DNA from 3 places in the Marinobacter sp. MBR-105 genome. Region 1 is predicted to be linked to each of the others. Evidence: predicted binding sites of a transcription regulator. Region 1 holds the regulator's gene; each other region holds the start of a gene.

Region 1 (3,275 bases):
CAGGCTGATCAGCCGGTGGGCCATGCTTCGCCGGGCCGGGCCACTAATACCGATGGTCAGGCCGGGAATGTCGGTTTCGTTTTCCCGGTCAGACATAACTGTGCTGATGCAGCCAGTCATCGGTGGTCTCACGCCAGGAGTGGGTGAGATTGTGGAAACTGAACTTCCGGGCCTTGTGGAATTCCCGCCGAAGTTCCTCAAGATCCCGCTTGTTGTTGGCAAGTTGCTCCAGCACGACCCAATCGTTCCAGACCGTGGAGAAGTGCCAGTTCGGGTTGTCGATATCGCAGTCGGGCAGCCGGTAGTGCAGGGTGGGACGACTCTTTATTCTGGGATCCCGCACGTATTCGGTTAGCAATGATTTGTTCAGATGGGCGAACAGCGGCAGAAGATCCAGTGCCTTGTTCCGGGTCGGGTTATAGTGCAGGTAGTCCCTCATCAGCGCCTCCAGATCGGGACGGTAATCATCCGCCATCAGCTTATCCGTGTAACGGCTGCTCCAGGGCTCGATGTAGGTGGTGAACTTTCGGCTGATATCCAGTTGGTGCCGGGATTTGAGCCAGTCATACAGCAGCGCGAAGGCTTGCAGGTAGCGAATCAGGGTGTCTGGCTCAAGGTCGGGCAGTTCCGGATTCAGCTGTAGCCCGAACGCAAAGTAAATGGCCTCGCGGCTACCCTCTGCACCCAGATCTCGAAGTTCGTCTACCAGGTTCTCTATCATGTCCAGTGCTGACATTGCCAGTGGCGGCCCTACAATTTCCAGCGGCACGATCTTTTCCGCTGCAAAATCAATGACATCCATGGCGTGGTTGCCGAGTTCCCGAATGGATTCCGGGAGCCTTTCATCGGCGAGGTCCAGATCTTTGATGGGATCAGAGTCCAGTTCGATGGTGAAAGCCCCGGCATCGGTGTCCAGTCGGGTGACATAACGGGACGTCAGCTCAGGCTCACCCCCAAGCAGGCGGGCAGTGTGTGCGACCAGGGCCTCGTAGGTCAGGCCGGACAGTTCAATCTCAACCCCGACTTTTCGTTCCTGGCCTTCCCGATTTGTCTTGCGTTCCGGCATCTTGCAGCGATCGTGTGCGGTCATGGTTGCTACTGGCTTCCCTGTGTCTGTTTTCCGTCACCATAACATACAGGCTGGCGCTCTCCCGTTACAGGACGGAAACGAAGCGGAGGGGCTTTACACTGGATAAAACACTGTATATAGTCATTTCACTGTATAAAAAAACAGGATCGAAATTCCGGAGCCCGACTGATGAAACTGACTGCAAGACAATCCCAGGTGCTGGACATCATACGACGTTACGTGGATGAGACCGGCTACCCGCCCACCAGGGCCGAAATTGCCGCAGAGCTGGGATTCCGTTCCGCCAATGCGGCAGAGGAACATCTGAGGGCGCTGGCAAGGAAAGGCGCCATTGAGATGGTGCCGGGAGCGAGCCGGGGCATCCGCTTACCGGAGGTGGAAGAAGATCTGGGGCTTCCGGTCATCGGGCAGGTTGCTGCCGGTAGTCCGATCCTGGCGCAGGAGCATATTGAAGATCACTGCACGCTGCAGCCGGGTTTCTTCTCTCCTTCAGCAGATTATCTGTTGCGAGTGCGGGGGATGAGCATGAAAGACATCGGGATTCTGGATGGTGATCTGCTGGCGGTGCACAGCACCCAGGATGTCCACAATGGTCAGATTGTTGTCGCTCGTGTTGGTGAGGAAGTCACGGTCAAACGCTTCCGCAGGGAAGGCAACAAAGTCTGGTTGATTGCAGAGAATGAAGAGTTTGCTCCGATTGAGGTCGATCTCACGGAGCAGGAATTGTTTATTGAAGGTCTCGGGGTGGGCGTTATCCGCCGCTCAGATCTTCACTGAGTACCGTATTCAGCAGCGCATGGCGCAGGTAGGTGAGTAATGGAACAGTTGAGCTTCACTCAGAACATGGCATTTCAGCCGGCAGCTGTTGTTCCGGCTGGCGCGGTTTCCTCTGGCGCGCGGGCGCCGGCGGCCAGGGCGGCAACGTCCGGTTCGGAGCGGCGTTCAGCTTCTGGCTTCGGTGGCAATGTTACCGAGATCATCCTTCCGGAGGAGCAGGTAGAAAATTTCCAGCTCCTGCTGCCAATGCTCACACAATTGAACCAGGAGAAACGCTGGCTGGCGTGGATTGATCCGCCCCAGTCCCTGGTGGCCAAGTGGCAGAAAATGCACGGCATTGTTGCCAGTGAAATTCTGGTGTTGAGGTCAACGGCCGAGTTCCCGGCGCAGGAACTCGCTGAGCGGGCGCTGGGCGCGGGTACCTGCCATGCCGTTGTACTCTGGACTCACAAACTGAGTCGTGCGGCGCTTGAAACGTTGCAACAGGCATCAGCCAAGGGCAACAGTCACGGTGTGGTGTTGCGCCAGAGATAAAAGTGCTCAGTGCAGGGTGTAGTGGGGCTGATTGTCGGCGAAGTCGCTGTCGTCCTCTTCCCAGTCGATGTCGTGGCTGATGTTGCCAGCGGCTTCTATGCCCGCGGCAATCATGGCCTTGGCGACGTTCATGTCCCGGTCGTCCAGCATCTCCCGGGCTTCGTCGGAGAACGAAATGCGCACCAGTGGAGCAGCGTCATCATCAATACGGCGAAGCGCATAGTCGCCGTCGGCGAGTTGTACAATTTCAAAAAACGAAGGTGACATTCATTCAACCTATATCTGCTGTCAGCGTATGTTAATGGGTTGGGTTCCGCCAGGCGGATTACCACTCGCTGTGTTGCTCGTCTATTTCTCTGGCTAAACCAGTCATGGCAGCCAGTATCTTGTTCAGGGCCTGAACGGACCGATCCGGCCCCAAGTCTGCCGAGACCGCAATAATGTTTTCTTCCGTTACGGTTTTCCGCGTTTTGGGCGGCTCCGCAGCCGCAGCCTCCAGTTGGTTCAGGTGCTGCCACCAGCTGCCCGTCGTCTCAGATAGTTCCCTCAGCTTTTCGGCTTCCGCAATCGGATAGGGAAACAGGGCCTCCAGCTCGTCAATGGAGGCAGGCCTGTCGACTTTGTTCTGGTGGCATCGGGCAATCATTACCAGCAGGAGCTCGCGAGCCCGCAGCAGCAACTCAATGGCGCCTTGCAGCTGAGCTTCCTGTTCGGGCACAGTCGCCGCGGCATCGTGCTCAACCCGGGCCAGTAACGTTTTGGCCAGAAACAGCTTTTGTGAAACCAGGGAATGCCATTGCGATGCCATGAGGAAACCTGCGAACAGAAAGCCAGAGAAAAAAGGCCAGTAAAGCTTAAGGAGTCTACCATTTTT
Region 2 (3,275 bases), on a different contig from region 1:
CAGGTGCGTGACGCACAGTACCTGGCCATTCTCGCCGAGTGATCTCAACAGGCGGCCTACGACCTCCGCAGTGCCGCCACCGATGCCGACATCCACCTCATCGAATACCAGCGTCGGTGTGGTGGAGGTTTGTGCCACAACCACCTGAATGGCCAGGCTTATGCGGGAAAGTTCACCGCCGGAAGCCACCTTGGCCAACGATCGGGCGGGTTGGCCCGGGTTGGCACTCACCAGGAATTCCACCTCTTCCATGCCGTGAGGGGCAGGTTCATCATCACTGTTCCGGCTCAGGTGGCTGACAAACTGCACCGATGGCATGCTCAATTGTGCCAACTCCCGGGCGATTCGCTGGTCGAGCTCGATGGCGGCATTCCGGCGTGTTTCTGTCAGCTTGGTGGCCAGGGCGTCAAACCGTGCCCGCAGGTTTTCCAGCTCGGCCTGAAGCTGTTCCAGGCTGCCTTCACCGCCATCCAGTTCGGCCAGCTCCTGGCTCAGGCGTTGATGCAACTCCGGCAACTCCTCCGGGGTGATCCGGTGTTTGCGCGCCATCTGATAAATGGCGCTGAGCCGTTCTTCCACTTCGTTCAGTCGGACCGGGTCGGCTTCGTAGTCGTCTACGAAGCGGCGCAGGTTGTCGCCGGCTTCTGAAATCTGAATCTGTGCTTCGTTCAGCATCTGGATGGTGTCGGTCAGTGCCGGGACATCAACCGGCAGTTGCTCCAGTTGGTGCAGTGCCTGGCGCACCAGGTCTGCGGCCGAAACCTCATCTTCAGTGCATAGCAGGGCGGCCTGGTGGCTGCTGTGAAGTACGGCGTCGGCCTGACTGAGCTGTGCCTGTTCGGCTTCCAGGGTTGTCTGTTCGTCCTCGCCCAGCGCCAACCTGTCCAGCTCTTCCACCTGATAGCGCAGCAGCTGTAAACGGGCCTCGGCCTCATCAGCATTGTGCTGGCGTTGCTGTAGTTTCTGACGCGTCTGGTGCCAGGCTTTCCATGCAGATCGGGTTTCGTCGGCCAGGCTTTCCGCGCCGGCGAACTCGTCCAGCAGCTTTCGGTGGGTTTCCTTGCGCAGCAGGGATTGATGCTGGTGCTGACTGTGGATATCCATCAGCAGGCCGCCCAGTTCTTTCAATTGTGACAGCGGGCAGGGCTGGCCATTAATGAATGCCTTGGAGCGGCCGTCCTTGCTGATGGTCCGGCGCAGGATGCAATCGTCCTTGTCGTCCAGCTCATGGCTGTCCAGCCAGGACCGGGCTTCGGGGATGCGGGATATATCGAAGCTGGCGGTAATGTCGGCACGCTTGGCGCCATGGCGAACAGCGCCGGCATCGGCCCGGCCTCCCATGGCCAGGCCAAGGGCATCAAGCACAATCGACTTGCCGGCGCCGGTTTCCCCTGTCAGGGCTGTCATACCGCGGTTGAACTGGAGTTCAACCCTTTCTGCAATGGCGTAGTTCGATACCGTGAGTTGTGTGAGCATGCCGCAACCTCCGCTCGTTCTTGAGCAAGTAATAACTCTGACCACTGTTCGTTCATACAGTTGCTGTGAATATATACAGTGTTTTTCCGGTTTGCAAACAGGAAATGATGAAAACATCAAAGATTGCGTGGGTGACGGTTGAAACCCGGGAAGCGGGCCCCATATCGGTTCGCAAAGCGATTCTTTCCTGCTTTCTGCACAAGCGGGAGTGGTTATTTCTGCAGGCCTCCGTGGCCGTGAAAACGTTATCAGGAGTTGTCATGAGTGCTGACGAAAAGCGCAACGAACAGGTAGAAGAACGCAACGAGGCAGCAGAAGCTGCGGCGGAAGGGCAGGCTGCAGGTAACCAGGATGCCGAGCAGTCACCGGAGCAGGGCTCCGAGCTGGATGTGCTGCAGCAGAAATTGCAGGAGTACCAGGAGCAGGCCTTGCGGGCACAGGCGGAGATGCAGAATGTCCGTCGCCGGGCCGAGATTGATGTGGAAAAAGCTCACAAGTTTGCGCTCGAGAAGTTTGTGAAAGAGCTGTTGCCGGTGGCTGACAGTCTGGAGAAGGCGGTCGAAAGCACCGAGGGTCACGAAAACGCAGGCGAGCTGGTTGCGTCCATTCGCGAAGGTGTGGAAATGACCCTGACGCTGTTCAAGAACAGCCTGAAGAAATTCAACGTTGAACAGCTCAACCCGGTGGGTGAGCCGTTCGATCCGCAGCAGCACGAAGCCATGTCCATGGTGCCGGCGCCGGATGCCGAGCCTAACAGCGTGGTTGCGGTTGTGCAGAAAGGTTATCTGCTTAATGGCCGGGTGGTTCGTCCGGCGATGGTCGTAGTGGCCAAGGCAGAAGATGCGCCAAAAATCGACGAGCAGGCTTGAAAAGTCGAGCAGAGCGCCAATATAGCGATTAAACAGCAAAGGCCGGGGTAGGCTTTCTCCGGAACAGCATTCAGAAAGATTTGGAGTGATTCGATGAGCAAGATTATTGGTATCGACCTGGGAACCACAAACTCCTGTGTGGCCATCATGGATGGCGACAAGGTAAAGGTAATTGAAAACGCAGAGGGTGATCGCACCACTCCGTCCATCATCGCCTACACCGATGACAACGAGACTCTGGTTGGCCAGTCAGCCAAGCGTCAGGCGGTGACCAACCCGCACAACACTCTGTACGCCATCAAGCGACTGATTGGTCGTCGTTTTGAAGATGACGTGGTTCAGAAAGACATCAAGATGGTGCCCTATAAAATCGCCAAGGCAGACAACGGTGACGCCTGGGTTGAGGTGAAGGGGCAGAAAATGGCGCCGCCGCAGGTGTCTGCAGAAGTTCTGAAGAAAATGAAGAAGACTGCAGAAGACTACCTGGGCGAAAAGGTAACCGAAGCGGTTATCACCGTGCCTGCGTACTTCAATGACAGCCAGCGCCAGGCGACCAAAGATGCTGGCAAGATTGCTGGTCTGGAAGTGAAGCGGATCATCAACGAGCCAACTGCTGCGGCCCTTGCTTATGGCCTGGACAAGAAGAGCGGTGATCGTACTGTTGCTGTGTACGACCTGGGTGGTGGTACTTTCGATCTGTCCATCATCGAAATTGCGGACGTAGACGGCGAGCACCAGTTCGAAGTGCTGGCCACCAACGGTGACACCTTCCTGGGCGGTGAAGATTTCGACCTGAAAGTGATTGAATACCTGGCCGACCAGTTCAAGAAAGACAGCGGCATCGATCTTCGCGGCGACTCTCTGGCCATGCAGCGTCTGAAAGAAGCGGCGGAGAAGGCCAAGATCGAGCTGTCCAGCAGCCAGCAGACC
Region 3 (3,275 bases), on a different contig from region 1:
TGCGGCGGGCGCTGACGCGTGCCGGTGTCGAGATTGTTGAGGAGTATGGCGAGCCGGTGGCTGATGGGGTCCGGTTGGCCGGGGGGCGACGATTGCGGGCCGATGCGGTTCTGGTGTCTACCGGTGGCAGGGCTCTGCCCTTTCTGGGAGCCAGCGGCCTTGCCGTAGACGAAGCCGGGTTTGTCAGGGTAGACGCCTGCCATCGCAGCACGTCTCACCAAAATGTGTTTGTGGCCGGAGATGCCTGTAGCCGGGTTGACCAACGGCTGGACCGTTCCGGGGTACACGCGGTTCGGGCCGGGCCGATACTGGCCCACAATCTTGCTGCCGCGATATCGGGCAAACCGCTAACGCGTTTCTATCCGCGACGGTTTTCGTTGTACCTGCTGGCGGCGGGAGACTGCACGGCGATTGGCAACTACGGCCCTTTGACGTTTTCGGGCGCCTGGGTCTGGAAGTGGAAAGACCGGATTGATCGCGGGTTTGTCGACAGTTTTCCCGGAGCCTGAGGTTGGTTGGCGACGGGCATCAAAGTAAACGGGAGAGCAGGATGAATGTGACCGACGGGCAATTGGCCAAGGCTGGTGAGGCGCTGGCGGCGGTGCTTGAGCGCAAGGGCATGACCATCGCCACGGCGGAAAGCTGCACTGGTGGCTGGGTAGCCAAGGTGCTGACCGACCGGGCGGGTTCGTCCGCCTACGTTATGGCGGGCCTGGTGACATACAGCAATGCGGCCAAGCGGGCCATTCTAGGCGTTCAGGCCGATACCCTGGAGCAGGATGGGGCGGTCAGTGAGCCGGTGGTTCGCCAGATGGTGGCAGGCGCCATCCGCGCTACGGGTGTGGATATCGCTGTCGCTATCAGCGGTGTTGCCGGGCCGGGCGGCGGTAGCGCAGACAAGCCGGTTGGCACGGTCTGGTTTGCCTGGGGCAACGGTGTCGAAAACACTGAGACCAGTGTAGAGCATTTCGATGGTGACCGGGATCAGGTGCGCCGGCAGTCGGTTTTGTTTGTATTAGAAGGAGTTACCAGATTTGTCGAAACCCTGTGAGGATTTTCACCTTTCCGGGGGTTGGTCTCCTTCTGGCCATATGTTTTAATACTGTTCAAATATACAGGAAAACACTGGATGGCTATTCAGGTTTTCTCCGGATTCTGCCGCATTTGCCGCAAGGTTGAGCGGCCCAGGTAACGAGGGTTTGCAAGAATGGAAGATAACCGCAAGAAAGCACTCGGCGCAGCATTGAGCCAGATCGAACGCCAGTTCGGTAAAGGTGCCGTAATGAAGATGGGCGATCAGCCCCGTGAGGCGATTCCTGCCGTATCCACCGGCTCCCTGGGGCTGGATGTGGCTCTGGGTATTGGTGGCCTTCCTTACGGACGTATCGTCGAGATCTACGGCCCGGAAAGCTCCGGTAAAACCACGCTGACACTACAGGTTATCGCAGAAGCGCAAAAGCAGGGTAAAACCTGTGCCTTCGTCGATGCCGAGCACGCCCTGGACCCGGTTTATGCGGAAAAGCTGGGTGTTAACGTTGATGAGTTGCTGGTTTCCCAGCCGGACACCGGTGAGCAGGCTCTGGAAATCGCCGACATGCTGGTGCGCTCGAACGCGGTGGATGTGATCATCGTTGACTCGGTAGCGGCATTGACACCGAAAGCGGAAATTGAAGGCGAAATGGGCGACAGCCACGTGGGTCTTCAGGCCCGCCTGATGTCACAGGCCCTGCGCAAGCTCACCGGTAATGTGAAGCACGCCAATTGCCTGATGGTGTTCATCAACCAGATCCGTATGAAGATTGGCGTTATGTTCGGAAGTCCCGAGACCACCACCGGTGGTAACGCCCTGAAATTCTATTCCTCTGTGCGCCTGGATATTCGCCGCATCGGTTCGGTGAAAGATGGCGACGAAGTGGTGGGTAACGAAACCCGCGTAAAAGTCGTCAAGAACAAGGTGTCGCCTCCGTTCAGGCAGGCAGAATTCCAGATCATGTACGGCAAGGGCATCTACCACATGGCGGAAGTGCTCGACATGGGCGTGAAAGAAGGCTTTGTGGACAAGTCCGGCGCCTGGTACGCCTATAACGGCGACAAGATCGGCCAGGGCAAAGCAAACGCTTGTAAGTTCCTGGAAGAGAACCTGGATATCGCCAATGAAATCGAGGCTAAAGTGCGTGACAAGCTGATGCCCAAGCCGGTCAAGAAAGAGACGGCGGAGGCTCCTGCTGAAGCCAATGGCGAACTGCTGTAAATTCTAAAAAGAGAAAGATAGGGAGGCGTGACATGAAGCGACTGCTGATTGTGGCTCATGCCCCGTCTCCGAATACCCTGAGATTACGGAGCGCCATCGAAAATGGCGCTCGTAATCCGGACATCGAAGCGGTAGAGGTGGTGGTAAAGGCGCCTCTCGAAGCTGGCCCCGAAGACATCCTCGCATGCGACGCCATCATCCTGGGCACCACGGAAAACCTCGGCTACATGTCTGGCGCCCTGAAAGACTTTTTCGACCGCAGCTACTATCCCTGCCTGGAGAAAACCCAGGGCCTGCCTTTTGCCTTTTATATCCGTGCCGGCCATGATGGTACCGGGACCCGCCGAGCTATTGAGACCATAACCACAGGGCTGCGCTGGAAGCTGGTGCAGGATGCACTGGTATGCCGGGGTGAATTCCGGGACGAGTTCGAACAGCAGTGTTACGAGTTGGGTATGGCAGTGGCGGCCAGCCTTGACGCCGGCCTGATCTGATCAGCTGGCGTAGCGGTTGTAGAAGCCTTCAATACGGGACAGTGCGTTGTCCATCGTTCGTGAGTAGGCATTTTTATCCAGGCAATAGGCAAACTGCAGGCTGACCCGATATCCCGCCTGGTAGGGCTGGCAGGCGATAACCCGGGCACCGACCCGGGATTCACTGATGTACTTGCCTTCGATATCAAGGAACAGTCGCACACCTACATCCACTGGCCGGGGGCAGAGCACCGCCATACCGTAACGGTTCATGTCCAGGCAGGTAACTGTTACAGGCTGTTTGCCGCGGCCGAAGAAACCGCGCTCACGCAGCTGCACCCTCAGGCAGGACGCCGGAAAACGATCCTTGATACGGCGATCTGCGGAATTATTCGTCATGTTTTCAGTCATCACGTGTCTTGTACTTGTTGTGGCCGGATTCCGTCCGGGAGATGAAGTGTAGTAATCGACGGCCTGCATGAAAAATGACCACGGCCGGTTTTGTGACCGAGTTGGCACATGCTGCCGGCTCTGGCCCCTTTCGATAAAAC

The links. Region 1 encodes LexA, which represses DNA repair genes until DNA is damaged. Its sites were predicted from a motif close to CTGTNTNNNNANACAG; they were not measured.
Region 2: recN (DNA repair protein RecN) is a predicted target of LexA. The motif match lies at 1,521-1,536, and genes of this name have one in related genera.
Region 3: recA (recombinase RecA) is a predicted target of LexA. The motif match lies at 1,103-1,118, and genes of this name have one in related genera.

Annotation. Positions count from the first base shown of each region.
Region 1 is NZ_JBRJHG010000001.1:576,219-579,493, reverse strand. It holds gene ACSSVV_RS02810 (gamma-glutamyl-gamma-aminobutyrate hydrolase family protein) at 1-96, opposite strand, end outside; gene ACSSVV_RS02805 (amidoligase family protein) at 89-1,090, opposite strand; gene lexA (transcriptional repressor LexA) at 1,256-1,867, shown strand; gene ACSSVV_RS02795 (cell division inhibitor SulA) at 1,907-2,401, shown strand; gene ACSSVV_RS02790 (hypothetical protein) at 2,408-2,668, opposite strand; gene ACSSVV_RS02785 (DUF6586 family protein) at 2,727-3,209, opposite strand.
Region 2 is NZ_JBRJHG010000002.1:341,513-344,787, reverse strand. It holds gene recN (DNA repair protein RecN) at 1-1,476, opposite strand, end outside; gene grpE (nucleotide exchange factor GrpE) at 1,737-2,345, shown strand; gene dnaK (molecular chaperone DnaK) at 2,439-3,275, shown strand, end outside.
Region 3 is NZ_JBRJHG010000015.1:71,606-74,880, forward strand. It holds gene ACSSVV_RS16460 (FAD-dependent oxidoreductase) at 1-509, shown strand, start outside; gene ACSSVV_RS16465 (CinA family protein) at 551-1,051, shown strand; gene recA (recombinase RecA) at 1,208-2,251, shown strand; gene ACSSVV_RS16475 (flavodoxin family protein) at 2,284-2,745, shown strand; gene ACSSVV_RS16480 (PilZ domain-containing protein) at 2,746-3,123, opposite strand.